DNA from 3 places in the Acerihabitans sp. TG2 genome. Region 2 is predicted to be linked to each of the others. Evidence: riboswitches for the same ligand, from Rfam matches in the RefSeq annotation. Region 2 holds a riboswitch; each other region holds the start of a gene.
The links. A riboswitch is a leader RNA that binds a small molecule or an ion and turns the genes downstream of it on or off. The one in region 2 is predicted to bind thiamine pyrophosphate.

Region 1 (10,361 bases), on a different contig from region 2:
GCAGTGCATTTAGCTCTTCTTCCGTCATTTCCCGCTCCGCCTCGGTCATTTCCAACATGGCGACGGTACGAATGGATGTCTCGCTAACGGTGATAACATGCTCGAGCGTTTCACCGCTGAGGTGTGAGTGCAAGAGTTCACTCAACGCGACACAGGCATCAATTGCAGGGTATACGCCGTAAAAATCGTAATCATCTGCAGCGGGAATGCATTCTTCCAGCTTTTCCAATTGTAAATCGAAATTGACCTTAGCATCTTTAACAATCTGTGTCTCCCAGACCAGATCGAGAATCCGACGATAGATTGCCGGGTCGCCAAAGCCAGTCTGCAAACAAAACAGCTGATAATTTGGATACATACGCTCGCACAGCGAAGCCATAAAAACGACATGCTGCCAAGGTTCCTGCTTTTCCAGCCGTAAATGTATCGGGTTACGTAACATCGCGCTATCTCAATTACTCCTAAACTGCGTCGCAGTGTACCTGAATTTAGTCAGTTCCCCTACCGGAGGGTAAAAAGTCCGCCTCATTGTGACCTCGCTGCCAGCGCTGAAACGCCGCACGATTAGACGCGACCGCATCCGCCCAGCGAGTCGGTTCAGGCAAACGGTACCCTCGCATACACTGCTGAACCCAATACAGTGCGCTGTTAGCGCTTATCCGATGTCCGGTGGAGACAAACAGGGGATTACAGCGAATTTTGCTGCGCCACACCCAGGCAAGCTGTTCGTCTTTATCCATTAGCGGCGCTTTGGCGCCAACGGTATCACTTAGCGGTTCAACGCGACCGCATAGCCGTTTTTTCGCCACGCCGATGGTCGGCAGGTCAATCAGCCAGCCGAAATGACTGGCGACACCCAGGCGGCGGGGATGGGAAATGCCGTGGCCGTCGACCAACACCAGATCCGGTTGTTGGGTCAATTGCGCCCACGCCGCCAACAACGCTGGATATTCTCGGAACGAAAGGAATCCGGGGATATAGGGCATGGAGGTTTGCACCCGCGCAATCCGATATTCAAGCAGATCCAGCGTGGGGAAGCGCAGTAGGACGATAGCGGCCCGGGTGACGTCTCCGCCTTGCTCAAAGCCGACATCGGCGCCGGCAATGATTGCCGGGGAGCTGAAATCATAGGCGTCATGACGGATAATCTTCCCGGCGGTAGCGATTTGTTCCGCACGCAGTTTGGCCATGTCCATCATCCCGGCCTCCTAACGATGGTAGGCGCGCGACAAACGATGTACCGCATCAACAAAAACACCCGCATGTTCAGGCGGCACATCCTGATGAATACCGTGTCCCAAATTGCAAACATGGCCATTCCCCGGGCCAAACCCATCCAGTATTGCCGCCACTTCCTGCTCAATACGCTCTGGGGCCGCATACAATACCGAGGGGTCCATATTTCCCTGCAGTGCCACTTTATCACCGACGCGTTCACGCGCCTTATGGATGTCGGTGCTCCAGTCCAGTCCTAAAGCGTCGCAGCCACTCTGCGCCAGGTCTTCCAACCACTGGCCGCCACCCTTGGTAAATAAGGTAATGGGTACCCGGCGCCCCTCATTTTCCCGCTGCAGACCACCAATGATATTTTGCATATAATCGAGGGAGAATTCACGATAGGCACTGCCGGTCAAGACACCGCCCCAGGTATCAAAAATCATTACCGCCTGTGCGCCAGCGCGAATTTGCCCATTAAGATAGAGCGTGACGCTTTTGGCTAATTTATCAAGCAGCAGATGCAGCGTATCTGGATCGGTGTACATAAGCTGTTTAATTTTAGTGAAAACTTTAGTGCTGCCACCTTCCACCATATACGTCGCCAACGTCCAGGGGCTACCGGAAAAACCAATCAACGGCACCTCACCGCGCAGATTTTGCCGAATGGTCCGCACTGCATTCATCACATAACCCAGCTCCTGTTCCGGATCCGGTATTGGCAATTTGAGCACATCGGCTTTACTGATGATGGGGCGGGAAAACCGGGGTCCTTCTCCTTGCTCAAAGTACAATCCCAATCCCATGGCGTCGGGGATTGTCAGGATATCTGAAAAAAGGATCGCAGCATCAAGGGCATAGCGCCGCAGTGGTTGTAACGTGACTTCACAGGCCAACTCGGCGTTTTTGCATAACGTCATAAAATCCCCCGCCTGGGCACGGACCTCTTTATATTCTGGCAGGTAACGCCCGGCCTGTCGCATCATCCATACGGGGGTCATATCAACCGGTTGACGCATCAGAGCGCGCAGGTAACGATCGTTCTTCAACTCTTTCATGCTAGTTTCCCCCGGTGGTCATTAATCATTGCTATACCCATCAGACTTCACGTTGCCGATGCGTTGGCTTTCGTGCAACACGAATGCGTTAGGATATCGCATATGGGTCGTCATTTTCCCGATCGGCGCGACAACGTGCGACGGTATCTTCAATCAAACGTCGTGCCACGGTGCCCGGTGGCGGCAATAACGGCAGTGCATCATAACGGAACCAGCCGGCGTCGAGAATTTCATTGTGATCGGGCTGAATATCGCCTTCGGCGTACTCCGCAATAAAGGCCATCATCAATGAGTGCGGAAAGGGCCAGGGTTGGGACGTAACATAACGAACATTTTTTACTTTTATGCAGGTCTCTTCCATTACTTCACGGGCTACGGTCTGTTCAAGGGTCTCGCCCACTTCAACAAAGCCGGCGAGTACAGTATAGATACCACCGCGATGGCGGGTATGTTGCGCCAACAAAATGTCATCACCGCGCCGGATCGCCACGATGATGCAAGGTGCAATCTGAGGATAATAACGCTCATGGCAGTGATCACATAAACAGGCCCACTCGGTTTTACTGCTGCGCGTGATGCCGCCACAGTAACCACAGAAATGGTGGGCACGGTAGAATTCCGCCAACTGAATACCTTTTCCCACCAGTTGGAACAGACCTGCGTCTCTATCAATGATTTGTCGTACCGACCCCATCTCCCGTGCCATGGCATGACGCACCAGCCAGACAGGCTCGCCCTCCCATTCGCCGATTAAGGCTGCCGGCAGACCCTGCAAAGACCAAGACGACGCATTGCCAAAAGGCAGTTCACCCCCAGGTAACCACAATTTCCCTGCTTGGCTGACGACCCACCAGCCGTTTTCGTTTCCCTTGAGCTGTTGTTCCATTTTAGTTGCACTACCCCTTATTCACTGGCAATCTAGAATTTAGCTTTAATTGATCAGTAACGCGGCGTTACTTTCATAACAACGGAGTCAATCATGCTAAACCAGCTGGACATTCTGGCTCAACGCGTTGGCGGCAGTAATGAACTTATCGATCAGTGGATACTCGACCGTAGAGGATTACTGGTAGCGTATTATCATCTGATCGGCCTCAAGCCTAATAAAGAAAAGCATACCCTACTGAATGAAGCTGCACTGGATGACTTTTGCCATAAACTGGTGGATTATCTATCCGCAGGCCATTTTCATATTTACGATCGCATCGTACAAAACGCTGACGATAACAGTGATACAAAACGCGTCATCAGCACCCAGCTCTATCCGGCGCTACAGGCAAACACCATGTTGATTATGGCATTTTATGATAGCCAGTTGGAAACGGCTATTGATCATGATAATTACCTGGAGTTTCAGACGGCGCTTTCCGGAGTAGGTGAGGCATTGGCCAACCGCTTTGCGCTAGAAGATAAACTGATCCAACAGGCGCTGGAGTACAAAGCGGAATATTTAGCCGGCATGTCGGCGGCAAACGATGCCAAACCATCGCGCACTGCGTGATAGAACGTCAGCCACGTTGGTTGAATTGCAGTAGAATGAGTGTTGTAACCGGTGATATTTAAGCCGGGATACCCTAAAGATTTCGAGTTGCAGGCAGGCGGCTAGCAAATGAACCCCGATGAGCTTACTCAGGTAAGTGATTCGGGTGAATGCGCGCTGCCAACGCACCTGCAGCTTGAAAGATGACGGGTAATACCCTAAAGATTTCGAGTTGCAGGCAGGCGGCTAGCAAATGAACCCCGATGAGCTTACTCCGGTAAGTGATTCGGGTGAATGCGCGCTGCCAACGCACCTGCAGCTTGAAAGATGACGGGTATGTTTATCTTGTCGGAGTGCCTAGCGCGTAAATTACGCCAGGCTGAGACCGTTAATTCGGGATCCGCGGAACCTGATCGGGTTAATACCTGCGAAGGGAACAAGAGTAATCCACTGCCGGTGGTCCACTGTATTTCGGTCGGTTTACCTGCATATTTTTATTACTCCCGTAGCGCTCCAGACAAGCAATTTTCCCTTATATTGATTGAAAGGAATTGCTATGTCTTCATCTAATACCCCTCCATCACGCCGCGAACAGCGTGCATTAGCCCTGGATTTTATCAATCGTCTGCAAGGCGAGGTTTTCCCCAATTCACGCCGTATCTACCTGCAGGGCTCCCGCACCGATATCCAGGTGCCGATGCGTGAAATTCAGCTTAGTCCCAGCCTTATCGGCGCACACCACGCTACCCAACGTTACGAAGAAAATGAGGCGATACCGGTATACGATACTGCCGGCCCTTATGGTGATCCCGAAGTGGACATTGATGTGCGTGTTGGGCTACGCCGCCTGCGTTCCCAATGGATAGAACAACGACAAGACAGTGAAATACTGGGTGGTTTAAGTTCGCGTTACAGCGGGGAACGTCGCGCGGACGACGGGCTGGACGAAGTCCGCTTCACGCCCAATCATACCCCGCGGCGTGCTAAGCCGGGTCGCTGCGTGACACAAATGCATTACGCTCGTGCTGGTATCATCACGCCTGAAATGGAATTTATTGCTTTGCGGGAAAATATGGGCCGCGAGCGAATTCGTGGCGACGTATTGTTGCAACAACATGCTGGTCAACGTTTTGGCGCCCATTTACCGGATAATATCACGCCGGAATTTGTCCGGCGGGAAGTGGCCGAGGGACGAGCCATCATTCCGGCCAATATTAATCATCCCGAATCGGAACCGATGATCATCGGCCGTAACTTCCTGGTCAAGGTTAACGCCAATATTGGCAACTCGGCGGTGAGTTCATCCATCGAGGAGGAGGTGGAGAAATTGGTGTGGTCGACGCGCTGGGGCGCGGATACCGTGATGGACCTTTCCACCGGCCGTTATATCCATGAGACCCGCGAGTGGATCCTGCGCAACAGTCCGGTGCCGATTGGCACAGTGCCAATCTATCAGGCGCTGGAAAAGGTCAACGGTGTCGCGGAAAACCTGGATTGGGAATGCTTTCGCGACACCCTGCTCGAACAAGCAGAACAGGGAGTGGATTATTTTACCATCCACGCTGGCGTGCTGCTGCGCTACGTCCCTATGACTGCCAAGCGCCTAACCGGTATCGTATCGCGCGGGGGGTCGATAATGGCGAAATGGTGTTTATCTCACCATCAGGAGAGCTTCCTGTATGAACACTTTCGGGATATCTGTGAAATTTGCGCAGCCTATGACGTAGCGTTATCACTGGGTGATGGCTTGCGTCCCGGTTCCATACAGGACGCCAACGACGAAGCGCAGTTTGCCGAGCTTTACACGCTGGGCGAACTGACCAAAATCGCCTGGGAGTATGACGTGCAGGTGATGATTGAAGGCCCCGGCCATGTCCCTATGCACATGATCCGCCGCAATATGACCGAGCAGCTTGAACATTGCCACGAAGCGCCTTTTTATACCTTAGGGCCACTAACCACCGACATTGCACCGGGATATGATCACTTTACCTCAGGCATTGGTGCCGCGCTGATTGGCTGGTTCGGCTGTGCCATGCTGTGTTATGTCACGCCCAAGGAACATTTGGGTTTGCCCAATAAAGAGGATGTGAAACAGGGACTGATTACTTATAAAATTGCGGCCCACGCGGCGGACCTGGCAAAAGGACATCCTGGCGCGCAGATCCGCGACAACGCCATGTCCAAAGCCCGTTTTGAGTTCCGCTGGGAAGACCAATTCAACCTGGCGCTGGATCCTGCCACCGCCCGCGCCTATCACGATGAGACGTTGCCGCAGGAATCGGGCAAAGTGGCCCACTTCTGCTCCATGTGTGGGCCAAAATTTTGCTCGATGAAAATTTCTCAGGAAGTACGAGATTATGCCGCCGCCCAAGCTATCGCCGTGCGCCAAAGTGGCATGGAAAGCATGTCGTCGACATTCCGAGCCAAGGGCGGTGAGCTGTATCTCTCGCCTGATGATTTGGGGAGCGCCAAATGATCGTGAGCAACACCCCTTTTGCGCCCACAGTGTCCAAGCTGGGGCTGTATCCGGTGGTGGATTCCGTCGCGTGGATTGTTCGTTTACTCGACGCCGGTGTACACACTTTACAGTTGCGCATTAAAGATCAACCAGAGGATGTGGTAATACCGGAAATTGAAGCCGCCATCCTATTAGGCCAGCGCTATCAGGCGCGGGTTTTTATTAACGATTACTGGCGGCTGGCGATCCAATATGGCGCTTATGGCGTTCATTTGGGTCAAGAAGATCTGGATACAGCAGATCTGGCGGCCATTCAGCGTGCCGGTTTGCGGCTGGGTTTGTCTACTCACGACGATGAGGAACTGGCGCGGGCATTATCATTCAACCCCTCTTATATCGCGCTGGGTCATATCTTCCCAACCCAAACCAAAATTATGCCGTCTCAGCCACAAGGTCTCGCCGATCTCCAGCGCATGGTGACCAAACTGACGGATGTGCCCACGGTGGCCATCGGCGGTATTGGCATCGATAAGGTCGATGACGTTTTGGCAACCGGCGTTGGCAGCATCGCGGTCGTCAGCGCCATTACCAAGGCAGCTGATTGGCGGCAAGCTACTGCCATTCTATTGCATAAAATTGAGGGCCAGGAGGTCTCGGCCTGATGAAGATTAATGTCAATGACCACACCGTTGAACTCGATGCCCCCCTCACGCTGGCGGCCTTAGTGGCGCAATGGACATATTCATCGGCGGGCACCGCCCTGGCCATCAATCACATCATTATTCCTCGTGATCAATGGCCCCAGCATTGGGTCAACGAAGGCGACGATATCCTACTGTTCCAGGCCATAGCCGGAGGCTGACCATGCTAAAAATTGCAGATACCCCGTTCACATCCCGGCTGTTCACCGGCACCGGAAAATTTGCCACCCCTGACGTCATGCTAGCAGCGATTACGGCCTCTGGCAGCCAATTGGTCACACTCGCAATGCGCCGAGTAGACTTACGCGACGGGAATGATGCCATCCTTCCCGCATTGATTCAGGCTGGTGTCAAACTGCTACCCAATACTTCCGGCGCCAAAACGGCCGAAGAGGCGATATTTGCCGCTCGACTGGCGCGCGAAGCCTTGGGCACCCGGTGGATAAAATTAGAAATCCATCCTGATATGCGTTATTTGCTGCCCGACCCCATAGAGACACTCAAAGCAGCGGAGTTACTGGTGCGTGAGGGGTTTATCGTTTTGCCTTACTGTGGTGCCGATCCGGTACTGTGCCGCCGTCTGGAGGAAGCCGGCTGTGCTGCTGTGATGCCGCTGGGCGCACCTATCGGTTCCAACCAGGGTTTGGTCACTCGCGACTTTTTGCGCATGATTATTGAACAGGCCAGTGTCCCGGTAGTGGTAGATGCCGGCATTGGCGCACCCAGCCATGCGTTGGAAGCGCTGGAGTTGGGCGCCGATGCCGTGCTGGTCAATACCGCCATCGCCGTGGCGCACGATCCGGTGGCAATGGCCAGGGCCTTCAAATTGGCGCTGGACGCCGGTGAACTCGCCCGCCAGGCCGGTCTTGCCCCATCGAGACAGGACGCCAGCGCCACCAGCCCTTTAACCGGTTTTTTAACCCAAACTGCAGGAGCCTTCTGATGAGCAGTTTTGAAACGCACTGGCGTCAAATAGACTGGGACGATATCGGGCTTAGCATCAACACCACTACCGCACGCGATGTGGAGCAGGCGCTCAGCACCGAACGGTTAACCTTGCGGGATTTTATGGCGCTGCTATCACCGGCGGCACTGCCCTATATTGAACCGATGGCGCAACGAGCGCAGCGGGTAACCCGTAGACGTTTTGGCAATGTAGTCAATTTTTATCTACCGCTCTACCTGTCTAATCTCTGCGCTAATGATTGTACCTACTGCGGATTTTCCATGGGCAACCCGATAAAACGCAACACACTTAATGAGCAGGAGATCATAAAGGAGTGCGAGGCGATCAAAACCATGGGATTCGACAACCTGCTGCTGGTTACCGGCGAGCATAAAGCCAAAGTGGGCATGGATTACTTTCGCCGCCATATCCCATTGATTCGCCAATACTTCAGCTCATTGATGATGGAAGTTCAGCCGCTATCGCAGGCGGATTATGCTGAACTGAAAACCCTCGGTGTAGATGGCGTGATGGTTTATCAGGAGACCTACCACCAACCAACGTATCAACGCCACCATTTACGTGGCCAAAAGATGGACTTTTCATGGCGGCTGGAGACCCCCGATCGGCTGGCCCGCGCCGGTATCGATAAAATAGGGCTCGGTGCACTGATCGGCTTATCGGACAACTGGCGTACTGATTGTTATATGGTGGCCGAACATTTGCAATATCTACAACACACCTACTGGCAAAGTCGCTATTCCCTATCGTTTCCCCGTCTGCGGCCTTGCGCCGGGGGAATTACCCCCGCGTCGCTAATGAACGAGTCACAACTGTTGCAGGTCATGTGTGCTTTTCGGTTACTCGCACCAGAGGTGGAGCTGTCTTTGTCCACCCGTGAATCGCCCTATTTTCGCGATCATGCGGTGCCGATTATGGTCAACAGCGTCAGTGCGGGATCAAAAACCCAGCCGGGTGGATATGCCCGTAGTCGACCAGAGCTAGAGCAATTCGAACCCCATGACCACCGCTCACCGCAGGAGGTGGCACAAGTATTAATACAGGCCGGGCTGCAACCGGTATGGAAGGATTGGGATAAATTCCTCGGCAGGACGCCAACGACCAACACAGCGTTGACCCGATAATTACGCATTGCCGACCCATCAGCAAAAAAAAACCGCTCCAAAAGGAGCGGTTTAACGTTAGGCAAGGTGACAATAACGATTACTTATTGTTATTACCGCCCAAACCCGCGTTCAGCAGTTCCGCCATGTTGGCAGAGGCTTCGTCGGCGGTCACATTAGGCACCACCGGCACTTCACCCAAGGCACGGCGACGGGCCCGATCCTGATGGTAAGCGTAACCGGTCCCGGCAGGGATCAGTCGGCCTACAATCACGTTTTCTTTCAGACCGCGCAGTTCATCACGTTTCCCGGCCACGGCGGCTTCGGTAAGCACACGCGTGGTTTCCTGGAACGAGGCCGCGGAAATAAAGGACTCGGTGGCCAACGACGCTTTGGTGATACCCAGCAGATCGCGGCTGAAGGTCATTTCAATCTTGCCGTCCGCGTCTAACTGACGGTTGGCAATCTTGACACGAGAGTATTCAGCCTGCTCGCCTTCCAGGAAGTCGGTACCAGGAGCACTGACGATGGTGGCTTTACGCAGCATCTGACGAACGATAACTTCGATATGTTTATCGTTGATCTTCACGCCTTGCAGACGGTAAACGTCCTGAACTTCGTTGACGATATAACGAGTCACGGCATGTACGCCACGCAGACGCAAAATGTCATGCGGCGATTCCGGTCCATCGGAGATCACATCACCACGTTCAACACGTTCGCCTTCGAAGACGTTAAGCTGACGCCATTTCGGAATCATCTCTTCGTAAGCATCGCTGCCATCAATCGGGGAGATGACCAAACGACGCTTGCCTTTGGTTTCCTTACCGAAGGAAACGATACCGCTGACTTCCGCCAGGATAGCCGGTTCTTTCGGACGACGCGCTTCGAACAAGTCAGCAACGCGCGGCAAACCACCGGTGATATCCTTGGTACCGCTTGATTCCTGCGGCAAACGCGCCAAGGTATCACCGCAGCTGATTTGCAAACCATCTTCCAACTGGACAATGGTTTTACCCGGCAGGAAGTACTGAGCAGGCATATCCGTGCCTGGGATCAGAACGTCATGACCATTGGCATCGACGATTTTAAGCGCCGGACGCAAATCTTTACCACCAGCGGTACGTTCAGCCGTATCCAATACCACGATGGAGGACAGACCGGTTAATTCATCAGTCTGACGGGTAATGGTTTGTCCGTCGATCATATCAGTGAAACGCATGAAACCGCTCACTTCAGTAATGACTGGCATGGTATGCGGATCCCAGTTAGCAACGGTCTCGCCGCCAACCACTTCCGAACCATCACCTTTGCCCATTACCGCACCGTAAGGCACTTTGTAGCTTTCTTTGATACGACCGAATTCGTCGATCAGT
Region 2 (10,361 bases):
TATTGAATCCAAGCTGAAAAGAAGTTTTGATCAGGTGATGGAGATGGCGGTGCAATCGGTAAAACGTGCACGCAACTATACTGACGACGTGGAATTTTCTTGTGAGGACGCGGGGCGTACCCCTATCGATAATCTGTGCCGGATTGTGGAAGCGGCCATTAACGCTGGGGCGAGTACCATCAATATTCCCGACACCGTGGGTTATACTACTCCATTACAGTTCAGCGGCATTATCACGTCGCTCTACCAGCGAGTACCCAATATTGATCGCGCCATTATCTCGGTGCATTGCCATGACGATTTGGGCATGGCAGTTGGTAACTCGATTTCGGCGATCCAGGCTGGGGCCAGGCAGGTGGAAGGGACACTGAACGGCATCGGCGAACGGGCCGGCAATACCGCGCTGGAGGAAGTGATCATGGCGATCAAGGTGCGGGCCGATATTATGGGTGTGCATACTACTATTAATCATCAAGAAATTTATCGTACCAGCCAAATCGTCAGCCAATTATGTAATATGCCCATCCCCGCGAACAAAGCCATCGTCGGTTCCAACGCGTTCGCCCACTCATCGGGTATCCACCAGGATGGGGTACTGAAAAATCGCCAAAATTATGAAATCATGACCCCGGAGATCATCGGTCTTAAGGAAGTACAGCTGAATCTGACCTCTCGCTCCGGTCGTGCAGCGGTGAAGCACCGGATGCAGGAAATGGGGTATCAGGAACAGGACTATAACCTGGATGAACTCTATGCTGCCTTCGTCAAGTTGGCGGATAAAAAAGGCCAGGTGTTTGATTATGATTTGGAAGCGCTGGCGTTTATCAGTAAGCAGCAGGAGGAAGCAGAACATTTTCGCCTGGATTATTTCAGCGTTCAATCTGGCTCCGGCGACATGGCCACTGCGTCAGTAAAACTGGCCTGTGGTGACGACATAAAATCGGAAGCCGCCACCGGCAATGGCCCGGTAGATGCCGTCTACCAGGCGTTAAATCGTATTACCGACTACCCTATTACCTTGCAAAAATATCAGTTGACCGCTAAAGGCCACGGCCGCGATGCGCTCGGTCAGGTGGATATTGTGGTGGAATACCATGGCCGCCGTTTCCACGGGGTCGGTTTGGATACCGATATCATTGAATCCTCCGCCAAAGCAATGGTGCATGTGATGAATAATATCTGGCGGGCACAGCAAGTGGAGATTGAGCTGCAGCGCCTGCAAGGGCAAAACAATCAACGTGATTATCAGGAAACGGTGTGAACATGAGCAAGACATATCATATAGCGGTACTGCCGGGCGACGGCATTGGTCCGGAAGTGATGGCGCAGGCGTATAAAGTGTTGAACGCGGTACGCGAACGGTTTTCCCTGCGCATCACCACCAGCGAATACGACGTTGGCGGTGTCGCCATCGATAAGCATGGCCATCCGCTGCCAGCGGCGACCATCAGCGGTTGTGAACAGGCCGATGCCATTCTGTTTGGTTCCGTAGGGGGACCCAAGTGGGAACATTTGCCACCGGCGGAACAACCTGAACGCGGCGCGTTATTGCCGCTGCGTAAACATTTCAAACTGTTTAGCAACCTGCGTCCCGCAAAGCTCTACCCTGGACTGGAGGCTTTTTGCCCCCTGCGAGCCGATATCGCCGCCCGCGGTTTTGATATTTTGTGCGTACGGGAATTGACCGGTGGTATCTATTTCGGCCAGCCGAAAGGACGCGAAGGCAGCGGCATGCATGAGCGCGCCTTTGATACCGAAGTGTACCACCGCTTTGAGATCGAACGTATTGCACGCATTGCGTTTGAATCCGCACGTAAACGCCGCAGCATCGTCACATCCATAGACAAGGCCAATGTGCTGCAAAGTTCGATTCTGTGGCGTGAAATTGTCATTGAAATTGCGCGTGATTACCCTGATGTTGCGTTATCTCACCTCTATATCGATAACGCCACCATGCAGTTAATCAAAGACCCGTCACAGTTTGATGTACTGCTGTGTTCCAATTTGTTCGGCGATATTCTCTCCGATGAATGCGCCATGATTACCGGTTCCATGGGGATGCTGCCATCAGCCAGCCTTAACGAACAAAGCTTCGGTCTGTACGAGCCTGCGGGAGGCTCAGCGCCGGATATCGCCGGAAAGAATCTGGCCAACCCGGTGGCACAAATTCTTTCCCTCGCCCTGTTGTTACGTTACAGCCTGGGATTGGACGAGGAAGCGAACGCGATTGAGCAGGCGGTGAACCACGCTCTGGAAGCCGGCTACCGTACCGCCGATCTGGCCGGCAGCGGCCTATCGATCGGCACCGATGAGCAAGGCTCCATCATCGCCGATTATATTATTCAGGGGGCTTAAATCGTATGGGCAAGTCGTTATATCAAAAATTATATGATGCGCATGTTGTCGTTGAGACTGCCAATGAGACGCCGCTGTTATACATCGATCGCCATTTGGTGCATGAGGTGACGTCCCCTCAGGCGTTTGACGGACTGAGGGCCATGGGGCGCCCGGTACGCCAGCCGGCGAAGACTTTCGCCACCATGGATCATAATGTTTCCACCCAAACCCGTGATATTAACGCCAGTGGAGAAATGGCCCGAATCCAAATGCAGGAACTGATCAAAAACTGCAAAGAATTCAACATCCAGCTGTATGACCTGAACCACCCTTATCAAGGCATCGTCCATGTCATTGGCCCAGAACAAGGCATGACGCTGCCCGGAATGACCATCGTCTGCGGAGATTCCCATACCGCCACCCATGGCGCTTTTGGTGCTCTGGCTTTTGGTATTGGTACCTCGGAAGTCGAACATGTGTTGGCGACACAGACGCTAAAGCAAGGTCGCGCTAAAACCATGAAAGTGGAAGTGACTGGCCAAGCCGCCAGCGGTATTACCGCCAAGGATATTGTATTGGCGGTCATCGGAAAAATTGGCTCAGCTGGGGGTACCGGACACGTGGTGGAATTTTGTGGCGCGGCGGTGACGTCCCTGAGCATGGAAGGCCGTATGACGCTGTGCAACATGGCCATTGAAATGGGTGCCAAGGCCGGATTGGTAGCCCCTGATTCGACCACCTTTGCCTATTTGCAGGGACGCCAGTTCGCACCAAAAGGCGACGACTGGCAGCAGGCAATCGCATATTGGAATACGCTGACATCTGATGACGACGCAGTATTTGATAAAGTGGTTACGCTGCACGCAGAAGATATTGCACCGCAGGTAACCTGGGGGACCAATCCCGGCCAGGTTATTGCCATCAACCAGCCTATCCCCACGCCGGACTCGTTCAGCGACCCAGCGGAACGCAGTTCAGCGGCTAAAGCTCTGGTCTATATGGATTTACAGCCGGGTATTCGTCTGACCGATGTGACCATCGATAAAGTCTTTATCGGTTCCTGTACTAATTCCCGCATTGAAGATCTGCGCGCGGCGGCGGCGATTGCCAAAGGCCGCCATGTTGCCAGTGGTGTGCAGGCCATTGTTGTTCCGGGTTCCGGACCAGTAAAAGCCCAGGCGGAGGCCGAAGGCCTGGATAAGATCTTTTTAGATGCTGGTTTTGAGTGGCGGTTGCCGGGTTGCTCCATGTGCCTGGCGATGAATAACGACCGACTGAATCCCGGTGAACGCTGCGCCTCCACCAGCAACCGTAATTTCGAAGGTCGTCAAGGCCGCGGCGGCCGAACCCACTTGGTCAGTCCGGCCATGGCGGCGGCGGCGGCGGTGACTGGCCGTTTTGCCGATATCCGTGATTTACATTAAGGGAAACAGCAACATGGCAAAATTTACGCAACATACCGGGCTGGTGGTACCGTTAGACGCCGCAAACGTGGACACCGATGCTATTATCCCCAAACAGTTTTTGCAGAAAGTAACCCGCACCGGATTTGGCCAGCACTTGTTTAACGATTGGCGCTTTCTGGACGATGCCGGCCAGCGACCTAATCCGGATTTTGTGCTTAATCAACCACGCTATCGTGGTGCCAGCATTTTGTTAGCGCGGGAAAATTTCGGCTGCGGCTCTTCTCGAGAGCACGCACCTTGGGCGCTGGCGGATTATGGCTTCCAGGTTGTGATCGCCCCCAGTTTCGCTGATATTTTTTATGGCAATAGTTTTAATAGTCAATTGCTGCCCATCGCCCTGTCGGCGGAACAAGTGGATACCTTATTCACCCTGGTCGCCGGCCAGGAAGGCGCGTGCTTTACGGTGGATTTAGAACGCCAGCAGGTGATTGCCGGCGAACAGGTTTATTCATTTGAAATTGACGCGTTTCGCAAGCACTGCATGATTAACGGCCTGGATAGTATCGGCCTGACGCTGCAGCATGATGAGGCAATTGCGGGTTATGAGGCCAAGCAGCCGGCGTTTTTGCATTAAGGGATAAGAGAGAGTACCGCAGGCGGTGGTGTCGTTAGCCCGAGGGGCTTTCTCTTGCCGCGAGCAGTGGTGGTGTCGTTAGCCCGGTGCGGGCAAGCGACGAGAGGACCGCTAGCCCGGCCCTCTCGACTCCCGGGTTTTCGGCAGATCACGCGCCGCGTTGCGGTGCCTTCCGTCCCGGCGACCACCCTATGGACCGCACGGGACGCGCTCCCGGCGCGGCCCTTTGCTTTCGCCGCTCCCGGCGGCTCATCCGGTCGGTTGCCGTGCCATCAGCGCGCTTTATGCCGGCCCAAGGTCAAAACCTAAACCTAAACCTAAACCTAAACCTAAACCTAAACCTAAACCTAAACTAGGACTAGGACTAGGACTAGGACTAGGACTAGGACTGAAAGATTAATACCTAAACACCTACATACTTAAATTTTTCAATATTTCTGTACCTCTGTACCTCTGTACTTCTGTACCTCTGTACCTCTGTACCTCTGTACCTCTGTACCTCTGTACCTCTGTACCTCTGTACCTCTGTACCTCTGTACCTCTGTACCTCTGTACCCTATCATTCATTTAATAATTAAATAAATTAAATCAATTAAATGCGCTGTTTATTTCGAACTTTTATTGGTGTGTGGTTAGTTCGGGCTCGGACTGAAAAACCCGGGAGCGTTTCAGTAAACTGTGAGACTGCGCGTAAATTTAATCAGTGATCTACCCAGCCCGGGAGGTGTTTATATTTTGTCGAGGTGGGCGCTTTTATAGTGCGCCCATGAAAACTATCCCCACACCTCATGATTCGTTGTTCAAAAAATTCTTTAGCGATGTCAGCGTCGCGAGCGATTTTTTGCACATACATTTGCCGCCGGCGCTGCGGGAAAAATGCGATCTCAGCACATTGGCCATCACCTCCACCAGTTTTATTGAAGATGATATGCGCCCGTATTACTGCGATATGCTTTATCGCCTGCAGACCACCGCCGGACCGGGTTACATCTATTGCCTGATCGAGCACCAGTCCAGTGCCGATGCGCTGATGGCGTTTCGTCTGCTGCGCTACAGCTTACTTGCCATGCAGTTGCATATTGAGCAGGGCAATAAAAAGCTGCCGCTCGTCATACCGATGGTATTTTACCATGGGGTTCAGAGCCCTTATCCTTATAGCACCCGCTGGTTGGACGGCTTTGACGATCCCGCCATGGCGGAAGAATTGTACCGCCAGGCGTTCCCTCTGGTGGACATCACCGTGGTCCCTGACGCGGAGATCAAAACCCACCGCAAAGTGGCATTGCTCGAATATGTGCAAAAACACATCCGCGAGCGGGATATTAACCTCCGCTTGCGCGATATCGCCTTTCTGCTTGAATTAACCCAGCCCAGTAAAGAGCAGATGATATGCCTGCTGCACTATCTGGCGCAGGAGGCAAATACCCTTGACTCGGACGCTTTTTTCCGTAATCTGGGAAAAAAAACACCCCATTACAAGGAGGAAATGATGACCATTGCAGAACAACTGGAACAAAAAGGACACAAGATAGGACTGCAAGAAGGCCGCCAAGAAGGACTCAGTGCAGGGTGTAGAAACATCGCCCGTAATATGCTGGCGATAGGTCTGGAGCGTGCAACCATTGAACTGACCACCGGTTTGAGCAGCGCAGAGCTTGATGCCCTGACAGAACCTGCCGCATAAGCCAATACCGATCATGTTGCACCACACCATTGCAGCAAAAAAGCGGTCAGCTCACGCCACTGGCGGGTGGAAGAGACCAAAACTCAGCATTACGTTTACAACTATGGCCACATCCTGGTTTTTGCTTCACATCACTGATGCTGTTTATTACGGTGATTTATTGTCACCACTATGTTACCCCCCACAGCGATATCCTTCAGCTGATGCAACATACTCCAAGAGAATAACGCTGCCATCCACTTAATGGTGGCATGAACACCTTGGCATGGTTTGATGTTAAATCCGCCGGGTTCGTACCCCCGAAAGACGCAATAAGCCGGGTATTGTTGGCAAGCCAAACATAAAACCATTACAATTGCTTCTGTTCTCAACGGGGTGCGAAACATCTTGCACGGTACGACGCCAGATGATCGCTGAGAGTAAACCCGTCGAACCTGATCCGGTTAATACCGGCGAAGGGATTTGAGAGTGTGCCTCATCGCCTCAAAAACCTTTGCCACCTTTTTTTTCAGGAGCGCAAAGTGTTAAAAAAATGGTTTCCTTGTCTGTTACTGCTGGCCGCCGCTCCGGCGCTGGCTAAACCTGTCCTTACGGTACTAACCTATGATTCCTTCGCATCGGAGTGGGGCCCCGGACCGGCGGTAAAAACCGCGTTCGAAAAACAATGTGGCTGCGAGCTGAAATATGTCGTGCAGGAAGACGGTGTGGCGTTGTTAAATCGCTTGCGCATCGAAGGCAAAAACAGCGATGCCGATGTAGTGCTGGGGTTAGATAATAATTTACTTAAAGCCGCCCAAGATACGCATTTATTCGTCGAGCATCACGTAGATACCACCGGATTAAACCTGCCGGATGGCTGGCACAATGCCACCTTTCTGCCGTTTGACTACGGTTATTTTGCCTTCGTTTACGATAAAAATCGCCTGAAAAACCCGCCGAAAAGTCTGCATGATCTAATAGACGGCCCGGTACCGCTTAAAATTATTTATGAGGATCCGCGGACCAGCACGCCCGGTTTGGGCTTGATGTTATGGGTGAAAAAAGTCTATGGCGATGATGCAGCACAGGCATGGCAGCGATTAGCGAAAAAAACCGTCACGGTACCTAAAGGATGGAGTGAAGCTTACGGTCTGTTTCTCAAAGGAGAAGCGGATATGGTCCTGAGCTATACCACCTCGCCGGCATACCACATCGTTGAGGAGAAAAAAGACAACTATGCGGCCGCTGCCTTTAGCGAAGGACAATACCTGCAGGTTGAGGTCGCTGGTCAGTTGGCCGCCAGCAAACACCCCGAGCTGGCGCAACAGTTTATGCATTTTATCGTTTCACCGGCCTTTCAGCAGACTATTCCCACAGGAAATTGGATGTATCCGGTGATTAAAACCACGCTTCCCGCCGGATTTGACGCCTTACCCGCCAAAACCCTGACCTTCAGTCCCGACGATGTGGCGGCACACCGCGCCGCCTGGACCCAGGAGTGGTTACGTTCAGTAAGCCAATGATTGCACGCTGGTTATGGCCTGGGTTGCTGGCCGCATTAGTCTTAACCGCTATCGCCCTCGCCGCCGTCGGTGCGTTATGGCTTAATGCCCCGGCGCAGCATTGGCGGTTGTGGTGGTCCGACAGTTATTTGTGGCATGTACTCCGTTTTACTTTTTGGCAAGCGCTGTTATCAGCGCTACTATCGGTTATGCCTGCGCTATTGCTGGCCCGGGCGCTGTTTCGCCGGCGATTTCCCGGCCGGCGGCTACTACTGCGTTTTTGCGCCATGACATTAGTATTGCCAGTGCTGGTTGCGGTGTTTGGTATTCTCAGCGTCTATGGCCGTCAGGGCTGGTTGGCACAGCTTTGTGCCTGGGTGCACATCCCTTATGGTTTTTCTCCTTATGGTCTGCAAGGTATCTTGTTAGCCCATGTATTTTTTAATCTGCCCCTGGCCACCCGTTTGTTATTACAAGCGTTAGACAGCATTCCGGTGGAGCAGCGGCAGTTGGCCGCGCAGTTGGACATTAGCGGGTGGGCTTTTTTCCGGATTTTGGAATGGCCATACCTGCGCCGCCAACTTTTTCCGGCGGCCGCGCTGATCTTTATGCTGTGTTTCGCCAGTTTTGCTACTGTACTCTCGTTAGGCGGAGGGCCACGGGCCACCACCATTGAGTTGGCGATTTACCAGGCGCTGAGCTATGACTACGATCCCGCGCGGGCGGCCATTCTTGCGCTGGTTCAAATGGTCTGCTGCCTGGGGTTGGTGTTGCTAAGCCAGCGCCTGACACGAACGTTTCAGGTAGGTGCCACGCAGTTAACTCGCTGGCGTGATCCGCAGGATAGTCGGTTACGCAGAGTTATCGATGCAGTGGTTATCTTGCTGGCGATGTTATTGCTGATACCACCCTTGCTGGCGGTCATTACCGGCGGGATAAACCAAGGGTTGGTCCGGGTCCTGTCCCAGAGCGCATTATGGTCAGCGCTGCTGACATCTTTGCGCATTGCCATTGGCGCTGGGCTGCTGTGTGTGGTGTTTACCCTGATGCTGCTGTGGAGCAGCCGCGAACTGCGGTTGCGCCACCGTGAATGGGCGGCACAATTGCTGGACTTAAGCGGCATGCTGATCCTGGCAATGCCGGGCATTGTGCTGGCGACGGGTTTTTTTCTGATTGCCAACAAAACCGTTGGGTTACCCCGCTCTCCTTACGCATTGGTGATATTGACCAATGCGTTGATGGCCATACCTTATGCTCTGAAAATTCTCGAAACACCGATGCTCGATATGGCGGAGCGTTACAATCGCTTATGCCTGTCACTAGATATCCACGGCCTTTCACGGCTGCGCTGGGTGGAATGGCAGGCGTTGCGTTTATCCATTGGCCGGGCCATGGCGTTCGCCAGTGTGCTGTCCGTGGGCGATTTTGGCGTGGTGGCACTGTTTGGCAATGAGCATTTCCGTACCTTACCTTGGTATTTGTATCAGCAGATCGGGTCATATCACAGTCAGGATGGCGCGGTTACTGCTCTATTTCTTTTGATACTGTGCTTCTTACTCTTTACCCTCATCGAAAAACTGTCGGGGCCGCATGATAAAACTGACTAAGCTGACGTATTTGTACCAACATCTGCCGATGCGTTTCGAACTGAGTGTCGCTGCGGGTGAAAAAGTGGCGATTCTCGGTCCCAGCGGCGCGGGCAAAAGTACTCTGCTCAGCCTGATCGCCGGTTTTCTACCGCTGCACAGCGGAAGCATATACCTCAACGGCGTGGATCATAGTGCAACACCACCGGCCCGGCGGCCGGTCTCAATGCTATTTCAGGAAAATAATCTCTTCGCCCATCTGACGGTTGAGCAAAACATCGGGCTGGGATTGCATCCTAATTTAAAACTGACCCCAGACCAACGTGCGGCGCTGCGACGGGTGACAGAACAGGTAGGTGTGGTGGAATATTTAACCCGTCTACCCAGCCAGCTTTCCGGTGGCCAACGCCAGCGAGTGGCGCTGGCCAGATGCCTGGTGCGCCGACAGCCCATTTTGCTATTGGATGAGCCCTTTTCCGCCCTGGACCCGGCACTGCGTAATGACATGCTCCAGCAGGTCGCCGAGGTGTGCGACCAGCGACAATTAACCTTGTTGATGGTTTCACACAACCTCGATGATGCCGCGCGCATCGCGCCGCGCACCCTACTAGTGGTGGACGGCCGAATATATTATGACGGACCGACTCGTTGCCTGGTAACCGGCGAAACGCCCGAGGCGGCCATATTAGGCATTCCCACACGAATGTAGCCCCGATACCGGTTACCCAAAAAATAACCGGCGCAATCAAATAATCCCAATAAAGAGACCATTAATCCCACTAATGTGAATTGCTTTTTTTGGAATATCATTCAAAGCAATTTACTGGTTTTATATTTTTAAGTATGGTAAATACATAAAAATAAGGAGATATTGTGATTATCATTATTCTCACACATACTAAAAATAAGCATTTTACTGTCCATGCATGTTGATAATTTCATATAAGAAATATAAAAATATTATATAAATCATTACACCATTTTCAAGGTAGACCCAGTCGACGATATCCACACCAGGGAAATCCTCGTACATAATAGCGTTGAACAACAAAGGGAACATGTGCACATATTTCATACCATGGTTAGGCGGCAGACCAGATAACCCAGGATCTTGTCCAGGTGAGTCCGAACGTATCATTCAGCTCTGTAGCGTGAAAAATGGCCGCCCAGTTGGCCCTTAATAATTTATGTTATAGGAGGGCTACGTACCAGCAACATGAAATATAACGGGGA
Region 3 (10,361 bases), on a different contig from region 2:
GGATAGCCGCTTCAATTTGCGTGATGATGGCATCGACGCCCTGGCCTTGCAGATTAACGAGCAGCATTGGCCGAGCTCCAAACCACAGCCCGTCGGGTAGGCCGTAATTGCGCTGAACCACATCATTGCCACGCCATCCAACCACGTCATAACGAGTATAAGCGGTTTCTCCGGCACGTTTGTAGATGATCCAAGGGTGTACCGCAAACATACCTCGCCAGCCGTAGGTTTTGGCTACATACACCTGCACGATGGCACTGTGCTCCAACTGCACCGGGTTGGGTGCGATGCCGGCCGAATAGCGCGGTGCGGTGGCCCAGCTTTGATTTTTAGCCCCGCTGCGTGGCAATACATCATCAGCCAGGCTAAAGCCGTAAGACACACTAAGCCATACTGCCAACCCAACAGTTATACGTTGTATCAACTTCATGTGGTCCACCGGTTATTATGGGTTGCACAGGGTGGTCGGTTATTTTGGCTCCGGTATTTCATGCGCAACCTGTGCCACCAACCACTACTGATATTAACATGCGCGTTTGCATCACTAAATGAGGTCAGTCTGTTTTACTCTAGCGTGCTATATCCATTTCACCCAATAACCAGTTCCTTAGGTTAGCAATATCCTCGCGCTCCGCGAGTTCCGGCAATGTGACAAAATAGTAATTTGCGCCGGTGAGCGTGTGATCAAAGGGGGCGGTTAACACCCCTTGTCGAATAAAATCCTGCGCCAATAGTTTGCTGACAACCGCCACGCCCAGACCGGCAATCGTCGCCTGAAGGGCATGGGTTTCATCGTTGAAATGCAGACCAGCCTCAATGTTGAGCGTGGCAGGTCCGATGCGATCACGCCAGTTTTGCCAACTGGGCGCGCAAGAGGGCACATGTCGGTTATCCACGTGAAACAGTGTGACTGACGTGAGATCGTCTAGTCGTTTGATGGCTAACGAAGGGCTGGCAACCAACGTAAAACGATCCTCATACAGTAAGGTGCAGGCTAACGCCGCCTCCGGCGTTTCACGGTAACGAATCGCGGCATCCACCGTTTTTTGCGATAAATCCACCCGATCAACACTGGTATGCAGGCGTAAATCCATGCTCGGCCAAGTCGCTTTCAGGTGTGCCAAACGCGGTACTAGCCAGTGGGTAAGAAAATTGGAGGTGGTGGTGATAGTGAATGCCGGTGGTGTGTTGAGTGCGTGGATTTTATCCACCGTATCTCGTAGATCGCTAAATAGGCGCTGTGTCGTGTGAAAGAGGGTTTCTCCGGCTGAGGTCAACAATACGCCTTTGACATTGCGATGGCAGAGCGTGGTTTCCAGAGTGTGTTCCAACAGGCGAATCTGATGGCTGACGGCGGTGGCCGTGACGCCAATGTCCTCGGCTGCCAACTTAAAGCTACGATGCGTGGCCACGGCGTTGAACACCCGCAGTGTGCCCAATGGGGGTAAACGGGTTGGTCTCATGATGAATTTATCTCATCTATTGATGAAATCAATGACTTTGAATTAGCCATAATAAAAGCGATAAGCTCATTAAACGTCATCTTTGTAATGAATACAATTCATCTATATACCTTTTATCTAGGAAAGCAGTATGGCAACGTGTTTTTTGGATCTGGGAAAAAAAAATTCACCGTTAGTGGCACTGTCGTTGGCACAATTTGTTATCGCGTTGGATTATTCCGTTATCTATGTGGCTCTGCCGGAGATCGCGCGAAGCATGCAATTGACCGGTTCACATGTGCAATGGGTGGTATCAGCCTATGGGGTGATGTTCGCCGGTTTTTTGCTGATGGGCGGCCGACTCTGCGATGCGTTTGGCGCCAGAAAAATTTTTATTCTCGCCATGACGTTGTTCAGCTTGGCATCGCTATTGGGCGGTATGAGTACCGGCGCGTCGGTCCTGGTGGCCGCGCGCGGATTGCAGGGGTTAGGCGCCGCCCTGTTACAACCTGCGATTATCGCGTTGATCTCCCATTATTATCGGCTGGAGCGGGACAGGGTAACGGCGTTAACCGTATGGAGTGCAGTGGGTGCTGCGGGATTAGTTGCCGGAGTCGTATTGGGCGGCCTTTTTATCCAGCTCAGCTGGCGGTTGGTCTTTTTAATCAATCTCCCTCTGGGGTGGTTTTGTCTGTGGTCCGCGCGTCGCAGTTTTCATGGCGTTATTCCCCTGTCACCGAGCCAGAACATACCACTACTGCCATCATTACTCGCAACGCTCAGCGTGGTGAGCATGGTGATGGCGATGATGTCGTTGGCCGACCATGGGCTTAACCATATTGAAACCCATCGCTGGCTTGGCGTTAGCGCGATAGCCAGCCTGTGTTTTTTACTTGGCGAAAAATACGGTAATCGACCGCTGGTGGTAAGGGAACTGCGGCGTTTGACCTCGCTGCATCGGGGCAGTATTGCCAGCATTTTGTATATGGCTAGTCTGGGCAGCGAACTGTTTTTATTGACTATGCTGCTGCAGGGGCATTATGGCTATAGCGCCATGCGGACCGCATTCATGTTTATTCCGTTGACCCTGATGATTATTGCCGGTAATGGTGTTGCGGGTAAATTGTTCCGTTTAATCGCGCCGCTTAACGTGCTGCGTGGCGGTTTTATCGTTGGGGCTGCTGGCTTATGGTTGATGACCATATCGTTAACCGGGCAGACCGGTTGGGCAAGTTTCACTGCCGGATTATTACTCAGCGGCGTAGGCCACGGGATGGTATATACCGCGACATTCGTGGTCGGCATGACCGAGGTACCTGAAGCGTTGCAAGGTGCGGCAAGCGGCCTGATGGTGACCGCACAATACACCGCCGGCGCCATTGCCCTCGCAGTGCTGGTGTCCATACTCAGCGCCTACCAGGGGATCAGTGGCTTCTATTATGGTTTTAGCACCTTGTTGGGTCTGTCGCTGCTGGGCGCGCTGCTGGCGGAGGAGTATGACCAGACTGTGTAGCCTTTTGCGCTGGATGCAGCCATTACACCGATCCGGCCGCAGTTTACCATGCCGGATGTGATCAAAAATATTCCGGCCCGACGGTCAACATGTCAGCGGATTGGTTTTATGCATCAGATAATACTTTCCATTCTCCCCGCGCCCCGACGAGATGATTTTCCACCCATGGTGCAGGTAGAATTGCTGTGCCCCTAGGTTTTCCCTCAGGCATTTTAATGCCAGGGTGGTGCGACATAAGGGATAACACGCCGCCAGAAGTGCGCTGGCGACACCCTGGCGCTGGTAGTCCGGATCGACAAACAGATTGTGCAAAAAACTGTCCGGCAGCCATAGCGACGCAAAACCGGCAATATGGCCGTGCACTTTGGCCACCAAGATTTTTTCGTCAAATGTGGCACTATCAAAATCCTCAAGTTGCCAGTGCCTTGGATCCAGCCAAGGCCATCCTTGTTTTCGTGAGGATAGGAATAGCGTGCGCAAAAATGGTCGATCCGCTTCATGATAGTCACGAATCACGATATTCGCCCCTGACATAGTATTCCTTATCATTAGCTACCTGTAACGCAAAACCTGGTAGCTAATATTATTAGCCAACATCACCATTAACTCCACGATAATTATATGAAAAATAATTTATCATGGCATTGTTAGAGTCAATAATAAAACCCAGCCAGGAGGTCAACACCCTTCCCGCGATATGGCCCCTGAACGGCAACCAGCGCATGCCTATCAGGTTTTAAGCCTCGGGTACGTAGGCCGTGTTTGTTCAACAGCATCACTGGTTTAGCTAAGCTCCACTGTTTTTTGACGCCTTGATACACCCTGAACACCAGAGGTTATAAACGCTTAATGAGTGTTAAGATAATTGATAGACCTGTTAGAGGTTGCATCCATAGCAAGCCTCTTATATTATCCAAAATCTCCCTAGAAATTAAAGTCAGCTTTTTAATTATCCGCTATGGGTAATCAATGATGAGTGATAGTTAATATGGTAGGCATCTTTTATGGACAAACCTTTAGACGATAACCAGGAATTTTTTATCCAATTGATAAAAAGAGAAATCAAGTTTTACCTAATAAGACTATTAAAAACCAGCAACGCGTTCTGTTTTTCTTACTTTATGATGAATAAATCGGATAGTTTTCCTATTTCGATTATATCCGACTATCCCACCAGTTGGTTGAACCAATACCGCAGCTACGGTTATCAAAAAATTGATCCCGTGGTGCTTATTGCCAGCCGCAAAGTTTCGCCTTTTTTGTGGCCTGATAACCCATCGATTATTCGGCATCATAGTTTTTTTCGGTTGTCAAAACAATATTGTCTGGACAGCGGTTATACATTTATACTTCATGACGGGGATAACAATTTAGCAACATTCAGCATCAGTTGCCGGAATGGGAGTGCAGATTTTTATCGTTTGGTAGAACAAAATAGTGAAAAACTCCAAATGCTACTGATTAACACCCATGAAAAAGTCATGGTTTTTCGTAACGCACACTTACCGCTATTACCGCTGAATGGCGAAAAGCCGGTGGTCCAGCAGCTTTCCCCGCGCGAAAAAGAGGTGTTATTTTGGGCTAGCGTCGGTAAAACCTATGGTGAGGTGGCCACTATTCTGGCAATACGCGAAGGTACGGTAAAATTTCATATCAGAAATATCATCGAAAAACTCGGTGTCACCAATGCAAAACATGCCATTACCCGTGCAATGGAACTGAAATTATTTAGTTAATACCCCGTTTATAATTACCGCCAAGCCAATATCAAATATAGGGTTATTCTGTTGCTGGTCGTGTTTTAGTCAATCTTTGTTGGACGATTATTCAGGATATTCTCTGTGGTTTAATCAGGGTTTAGTATGATGTGGGTCTGCGTGTAAAATTTAGTGCTATTCTACTCTATAGATTAAACGATATTGAGTAAGGCAGTTATGTATAAATTTATTTTGTGCTGTTTATTATTGCCTCTATCATGGCCCGTATTTTCTGCTCAGCCTAATTATAATGAAATTATAGAAGAGATAATAAATAACAAAGTTGTTAAATGCAGCGGTGAACCGGCATGGAAAATAACGTTGTTGTTTAATAATGACCATTGGATGGCGGGTCGACTTGACGCCTTGGCTCAGGCAGGTTTTACCCGACCGGGTGGTGAGGCTTCACGCTGGCTGCTCACACCTACTGGCATGCCCGGCGCGCAGGTAACATTCGACGACTGCGTTGGCCGAATGCTCATTCATCCCTGACACACCGGTTATTGACCTTTTGCGCGGCTGACCGGATAATCGTTTTACATGACTCGGGGTGTCCGCCGCAGCGCGTAGGACTGAGATTTTACCCGTATTACCTGATCTGGATAATGCCAGCGTAGGGAAGTCGCGGTCTCTCTCTACCGGGTCCGTGTTCCCACCGTTGGCTGGGAGCAATATGACCATTCTACCGATTGAATTACCTGGCTTAACTGCGCTCACCTCTCTCGAAGCGCTGCGTCAGCGCGCGCCATTGGTTCATTGCTTGACCAATGATGTGGTCCAGGAATTTACCGCCAATACCCTTCTGGCCCTCGGCGCCGCACCGGCGATGGTGATTGAACCACGCGAGGCTGCGCAGTTCAGCACTATGGCGGATGCTGTGCTAATCAATATAGGTACGCTGAGCCACAGGCGCGCCGAGGCGATGATGGCTGCCATACTCGGCGCCAATCAGGCTGGCGTTCCTTGGGTACTGGACCCAGTGGCGGTGGGGGCGTTGGATTATCGCACAGCGTTCGCTGTGTCTATTTTATCGTTGAAACCCGCCGCCATTCGCGCGAATGCGTCCGAAATTCTGGCTCTGGCCGGTGAGCCTAGCCTGGGCCGTGGCGTGGATAGTGCCGATGATTCGTTTCGCGCGTTGCCGGCCGCTGAACGGCTGGCCAGAGAGTATGGCACGCTGGTGGCCATCACCGGCCGGGTGGATTTTATCACCGACGGTGCGCGGGTATGGTCCGTGGACGATGGCGATCCGTTGATGACCCGGGTTACCGGCACCGGCTGCGCATTATCGGCGGTGGTAGCGGCTTTTTGCGCCCTGCCGGGAGATCGGCTGCAGCATGTGGCGGCAGCCTGTCGGGTTATGGCCCGCGCCGGTCGCTTAACCGCCTCGGCGTCGTCGGGGCCCGGTAGCTTTGCGGTGGGCTTTCTTGACCACTTATACGCCATGAGCCGCGAGGATTTACAATGAAACGCCAGATCAACCTACTCAGTATTGCCGGTACTGATCCCAGTGGCGGGGCGGGCATTCAGGCGGATATAAAGACCTTCTCGGCCCTAGGCGGTTATGCTACGTCGGTTATCACCGCCCTGGTGGCGCAAAATACCTGCGGCGTCCAGGCCATTTACCCCATCCCCCCGGCGTTTGTGAGCGAGCAGATGGATTCTGTACTGAGCGACGTGCGTATTGACAGCGCTAAGATTGGCATGCTGGGTCAGGCGGATATTGTGCGGGTCGTTGCGGAAAAACTGCGGCAGTACCCCATTCCATACGTGGTACTGGATACCGTCATGGTGGCGAAAAGCGGGGACTTTTTATTGGCACCGGACGCTATTGGCGCGGTGCGTGAACTGCTATTGCCGCTCGCGTCCATTATTACCCCCAATCTGCATGAAGCGGCAGCACTGTTGGGTTGCCGTCTGGCCACCGACGAGCGGGAAATGTGCGAGCAAGGGCGGGCGTTACTTGCGTTGGGTTGCCGGGCGGTGGTGATGAAAGGGGGCCACTTGGATGGGGAACATAGCCCAGATTGGTTGATCACCGCCACAGACGCGGTCCGGGTCGATGCTATCCGGGTCAATACTCACCACACCCATGGCACGGGATGTACGTTATCCGCCGCGCTGGCGGCGCTGCGCCCGCAGCACGACGACTGGGCGCAAACGCTACAGGCGGCTAAAAACTGGTTGCAACAGGCGTTACTGCATGCTGATGAGCTACAGGTTGGTCAGGGCATCGGGCCGGTCCATCATTTCCACCAGTGGTGGTGACATGCCCAATAATACGCCTTTGGCGAAGCTCAGCAGCGCGAGCGCGTTTTGCAAATGCTGCGCATCGAAGGCGTTAAGTAAATAGCTGGTTTCGGCCCGCTGTGGCCGAATACGTAGCGAAGGCTGCAGCGGGGCGCCGCGTTTTTCCGGCAATGCGGTATAAATATAACCCGGTTGTATCTGGTTTTCCTCGTCGCGCCATGATAACTGCAGGGCGGGAAACGGGCTGAGGCAGCGACTGATAAAAACATTGCTGGCCCAGAAGCCTTCGTATTCACCGTCCTTGTGCAACCTTTTATCGCTAAACGGCGGGGCGTCAAGCCAACGAGCCAGTGCAGTGGGGGTGATGGCTTGCTGAATTTGGTTCCATAGCGGCGTATCGTTTTCCAGTTGCCAGCAGGCCATGCCGATATAATCGTTCAGCCCCTGCCAATCGAGTTCCAACTGTCGCATCATCGGTTTATCGGTCATATTGCGATATTGAATCAGCGGGCTGACCAGCTCACCCAGTGTATTGTAGGTGATAAGCGTCATGGTGCGGGGCTTGCGGTGAAACGAGAGCCACAGGATAAGCTTTGGGATGCGAAAAGCAATCGACTGTACGCTAAGGCGATATTGGTTCTCTTTGGTGAGCACAAACCCATTAGAGGTTCCGCGTTTTTCGTGATAGTTATGAATGACCACCACGCTGTCGGAGCCCATCCAACCGGTAATGTAATGTTCTTTGTCACTGTCGGTGACTTTCATATCCCCGACCATGGTGCAGAGTTTCTTTTCATCCAGTGTCGACAACGGATGTGTTTCTCCGGCGCTGTAGTAAAGCGTCTGCGGGCTGGGCTGGGGGGGTAAAAAAGCGTGCATTATGACGTCCTGAACCGGCAACATGACCTATAGCTTACCCTAAGTTGTTATACAAGTTCTTGTTTGACCCTTTGCTTACTGCCAATTCTGTGCGGGAGATCAAATCCTCAACGGTAAAAAAATACTGGCCTAGCCGTGGCGGAGTGTGGCATTAGGAACTACGATTGGACTGCTCACTCAGGAAAATGCCCCGCGTCGTGACATTTCCTTTTTCACCGGTCGACAGTTTTATGCCGCACCTAAGGTTATATCTCGCCATTATTCGTAAGCGCCACAGCGTCACTGGCCAGAAGTGCGAGGTATTGCCTAGTATCCATTCATGGAGGCTATAATTATGACCACTATTTCATCACTGTTGGGTAAAGACGCCGCAACGTTGTTGGAACACCACTGCACCACCATTCCCGCAGAACATTTGTGCTTGCCTGGTAGCGATTATGTCGATCGAGTTATGATCGATAGCGCGCGTTCACCGGTGGTGTTGCGTAACATGCAAACATTGTTTAATACCGGACGCCTTGCGGGTACCGGATATCTTTCCATTTTACCCGTAGATCAAGGCGTCGAGCATTCAGCCGGGGCGTCCTTTGCCGCCAATCCCCAGTATTTTGATCCAAAAAATATTGTTGAACTGGCGATAGAGGCTGGCTGTAATTGCGTCGCATCCACTTATGGCGTCCTGGCAGCGGTATCTCGGCGTTATGCCCATCGCATTCCCTTTTTGGTCAAAATTAACCATAACGAGACACTGAGTTACCCCACCCAGCATGATCAAACCCTTTATGCCACCGTCGATCAGGCTTTTGATCTTGGTGCGGTAGCGATAGGCGCGACTATCTATTTTGGCTCAGAGCAATCGCGCCGGCAAATCGAAGAGGTCTCTGCCGCGTTCGATCGCGCCCATGAGTTAGGATTGGTCACGGTACTATGGGCCTATTTGCGTAATTCCGCCTTTAAAAAGGATGGGGTGGATTATCATGCCAGCGCCGATTTAACCGGACAGGCGAATCAACTGGCCGTCACCATTGGTGCCGATATCGTAAAACAAAAACTGGCCGAGAATAACGGCGGTTATAAAGCGATTAATTTTGGCTATACCGATGAACGTGTGTATACCGACCTGACGTCGGAAAACCCCATCGATCTTGTCCGTTATCAATTGGCCAACTGTTATATGGGCCGCGCTGGGCTTATCAATTCCGGTGGTGCATCTTTAGGGGCGACAGATCTGGCAGAATCCGTTCGTACCGCCGTGATTAATAAGCGTGCCGGCGGTATGGGCGTGATCATGGGGCGTAAAGCGTTTAAACGCCCGATGAAAGAGGGCGTGGCTCTGATTAACGCGGTACAGGATGTCTATTTGGATAAGTCCATTACCGTCGCTTGATCAGCACAATACCCCGCTGTTGCCCTGCCACACAGCGTGTAGGCCGGAACGTCCGACGACGTTCAGCGGGGGACGCCTTAACCTAGTGCTTGCCGTGCCCATGCCAGCGGAGGCATTCACTTTAGCAGTGGACACATCGGCGGTAAACGACAGGTAAGCGCCGCCGGTAACACCTGGATATGAAACTTTTTGCCTGTTAGAGGTTCCCCGTCAAGGTTGAAGGTCACCTCATGGGGTGACACTATGTCAAGCCAAGGTAGAGAGGCGGTGACAATATGGGCGTTTTGTTCATCCCGGGTCAGGCTATTGAGTAAAATCGGTAGCAACTCTTGTGAGGCGTAAATCCGCAGTTGCAATAAACCGTCGTTAATGAAGGCATCTGGACATAACTCCTGTCCGCCACCGGCCTGTCGGCCATTACCTATGCCAATGACCAGAGCCTCATCCGCCCAGTGAAAATCCGGCCCACGAATGTCGCAGCTATCCGCTTTAAGCGTATCCATACGCAGTAAGCCATGAATAAAATAAGAGACCCCACCCAAGGCTGATTTGAGTTTGTCGGGGGTTTCGGTGGTAATTCGGGTGCCAAATCCCCCCGTGGCCATATTAATAAAAAAGCGGTCGTGATTAACTTGGGCAATATCAATGTCGACCGGTTTGCCCATGATTGCCAGCAGTAGCGCCTTGTCCAACTCTGACGGAATGGCCGCGCTAAGCGCAAAATCGTTGGCAGTGCCCAGCGGCAGTATCCCCAGGCATGGGCGTTGCGCCGCCGGCAGTTGCGTCAACACGCCAGCAATCTCGTTGATGGTGCCATCGCCGCCGCCAGCAATCACCGTATCAACCTGTAGTTCCACCGCCTCCAGGACGTAGCGTCGTGCATCGCCATGTTCCCAGGTGACCCGCACCTCGATTGGATAACCGGCTTCCCGCTGTTGATGTACCGCAAGCCTAACCGACTCATTGCCCGCATTTTTGCCATTGATAATCAGCAACGACGCTGGCAGTCCCGACCTGGTTGATTTCATTAATAGCAACCCTTGCAGTAATAAGCAGGTTTGATCTCTCCCCGCCCACCGATTAATAGCCATAAACTCTAGTCGAGAAATGGCCAAGATACCAGATCGTATCGT

Region 1: it holds a riboswitch for thiamine pyrophosphate, as region 2 does, so the genes downstream of both, thiC (phosphomethylpyrimidine synthase ThiC) here and thiB (thiamine ABC transporter substrate binding subunit) in region 2, are expected to answer to the same signal.
Region 3: it holds a riboswitch for thiamine pyrophosphate, as region 2 does, so the genes downstream of both, thiM (hydroxyethylthiazole kinase) here and thiB (thiamine ABC transporter substrate binding subunit) in region 2, are expected to answer to the same signal.

The regions. Positions count from the first base shown of each region.
Region 1 is NZ_JAYGJO010000041.1:11,230-21,590, reverse strand. It holds gene SJI19_RS22900 (YjaG family protein) at 1-442, opposite strand, end outside; gene nfi (deoxyribonuclease V) at 489-1,196, opposite strand; gene hemE (uroporphyrinogen decarboxylase) at 1,209-2,273, opposite strand; gene nudC (NAD(+) diphosphatase) at 2,362-3,159, opposite strand; gene rsd (sigma D regulator) at 3,253-3,774, shown strand; TPP riboswitch at 4,093-4,206, shown strand; gene thiC (phosphomethylpyrimidine synthase ThiC) at 4,310-6,232, shown strand; gene thiE (thiamine phosphate synthase) at 6,229-6,876, shown strand; gene thiS (sulfur carrier protein ThiS) at 6,876-7,076, shown strand; gene SJI19_RS22860 (thiazole synthase) at 7,079-7,858, shown strand; gene thiH (2-iminoacetate synthase ThiH) at 7,858-9,006, shown strand; gene rpoC (DNA-directed RNA polymerase subunit beta') at 9,086-10,361, opposite strand, start outside.
Region 2 is NZ_JAYGJO010000028.1:57,823-68,183, reverse strand. It holds gene leuA (2-isopropylmalate synthase) at 1-1,261, shown strand, start outside; gene leuB (3-isopropylmalate dehydrogenase) at 1,264-2,355, shown strand; gene leuC (3-isopropylmalate dehydratase large subunit) at 2,361-3,761, shown strand; gene leuD (3-isopropylmalate dehydratase small subunit) at 3,775-4,377, shown strand; gene SJI19_RS20230 (Rpn family recombination-promoting nuclease/putative transposase) at 5,144-6,061, shown strand; TPP riboswitch at 6,423-6,540, shown strand; gene thiB (thiamine ABC transporter substrate binding subunit) at 6,583-7,563, shown strand; gene thiP (thiamine/thiamine pyrophosphate ABC transporter permease ThiP) at 7,560-9,149, shown strand; gene thiQ (thiamine ABC transporter ATP-binding protein ThiQ) at 9,133-9,837, shown strand.
Region 3 is NZ_JAYGJO010000001.1:6,566-16,926, forward strand. It holds gene SJI19_RS00045 (DUF3750 domain-containing protein) at 1-430, opposite strand, end outside; gene SJI19_RS00050 (LysR substrate-binding domain-containing protein) at 570-1,463, opposite strand; gene SJI19_RS00055 (MFS transporter) at 1,594-2,955, shown strand; gene SJI19_RS00060 (GNAT family N-acetyltransferase) at 3,040-3,474, opposite strand; gene SJI19_RS00065 (LuxR family transcriptional regulator) at 3,960-4,691, shown strand; gene SJI19_RS00070 (hypothetical protein) at 5,034-5,204, shown strand; TPP riboswitch at 5,249-5,349, shown strand; gene thiM (hydroxyethylthiazole kinase) at 5,386-6,180, shown strand; gene thiD (bifunctional hydroxymethylpyrimidine kinase/phosphomethylpyrimidine kinase) at 6,177-6,980, shown strand; gene SJI19_RS00085 (hypothetical protein) at 6,927-7,844, opposite strand; gene fbaB (class I fructose-bisphosphate aldolase) at 8,176-9,228, shown strand; gene yegS (lipid kinase YegS) at 9,345-10,235, opposite strand.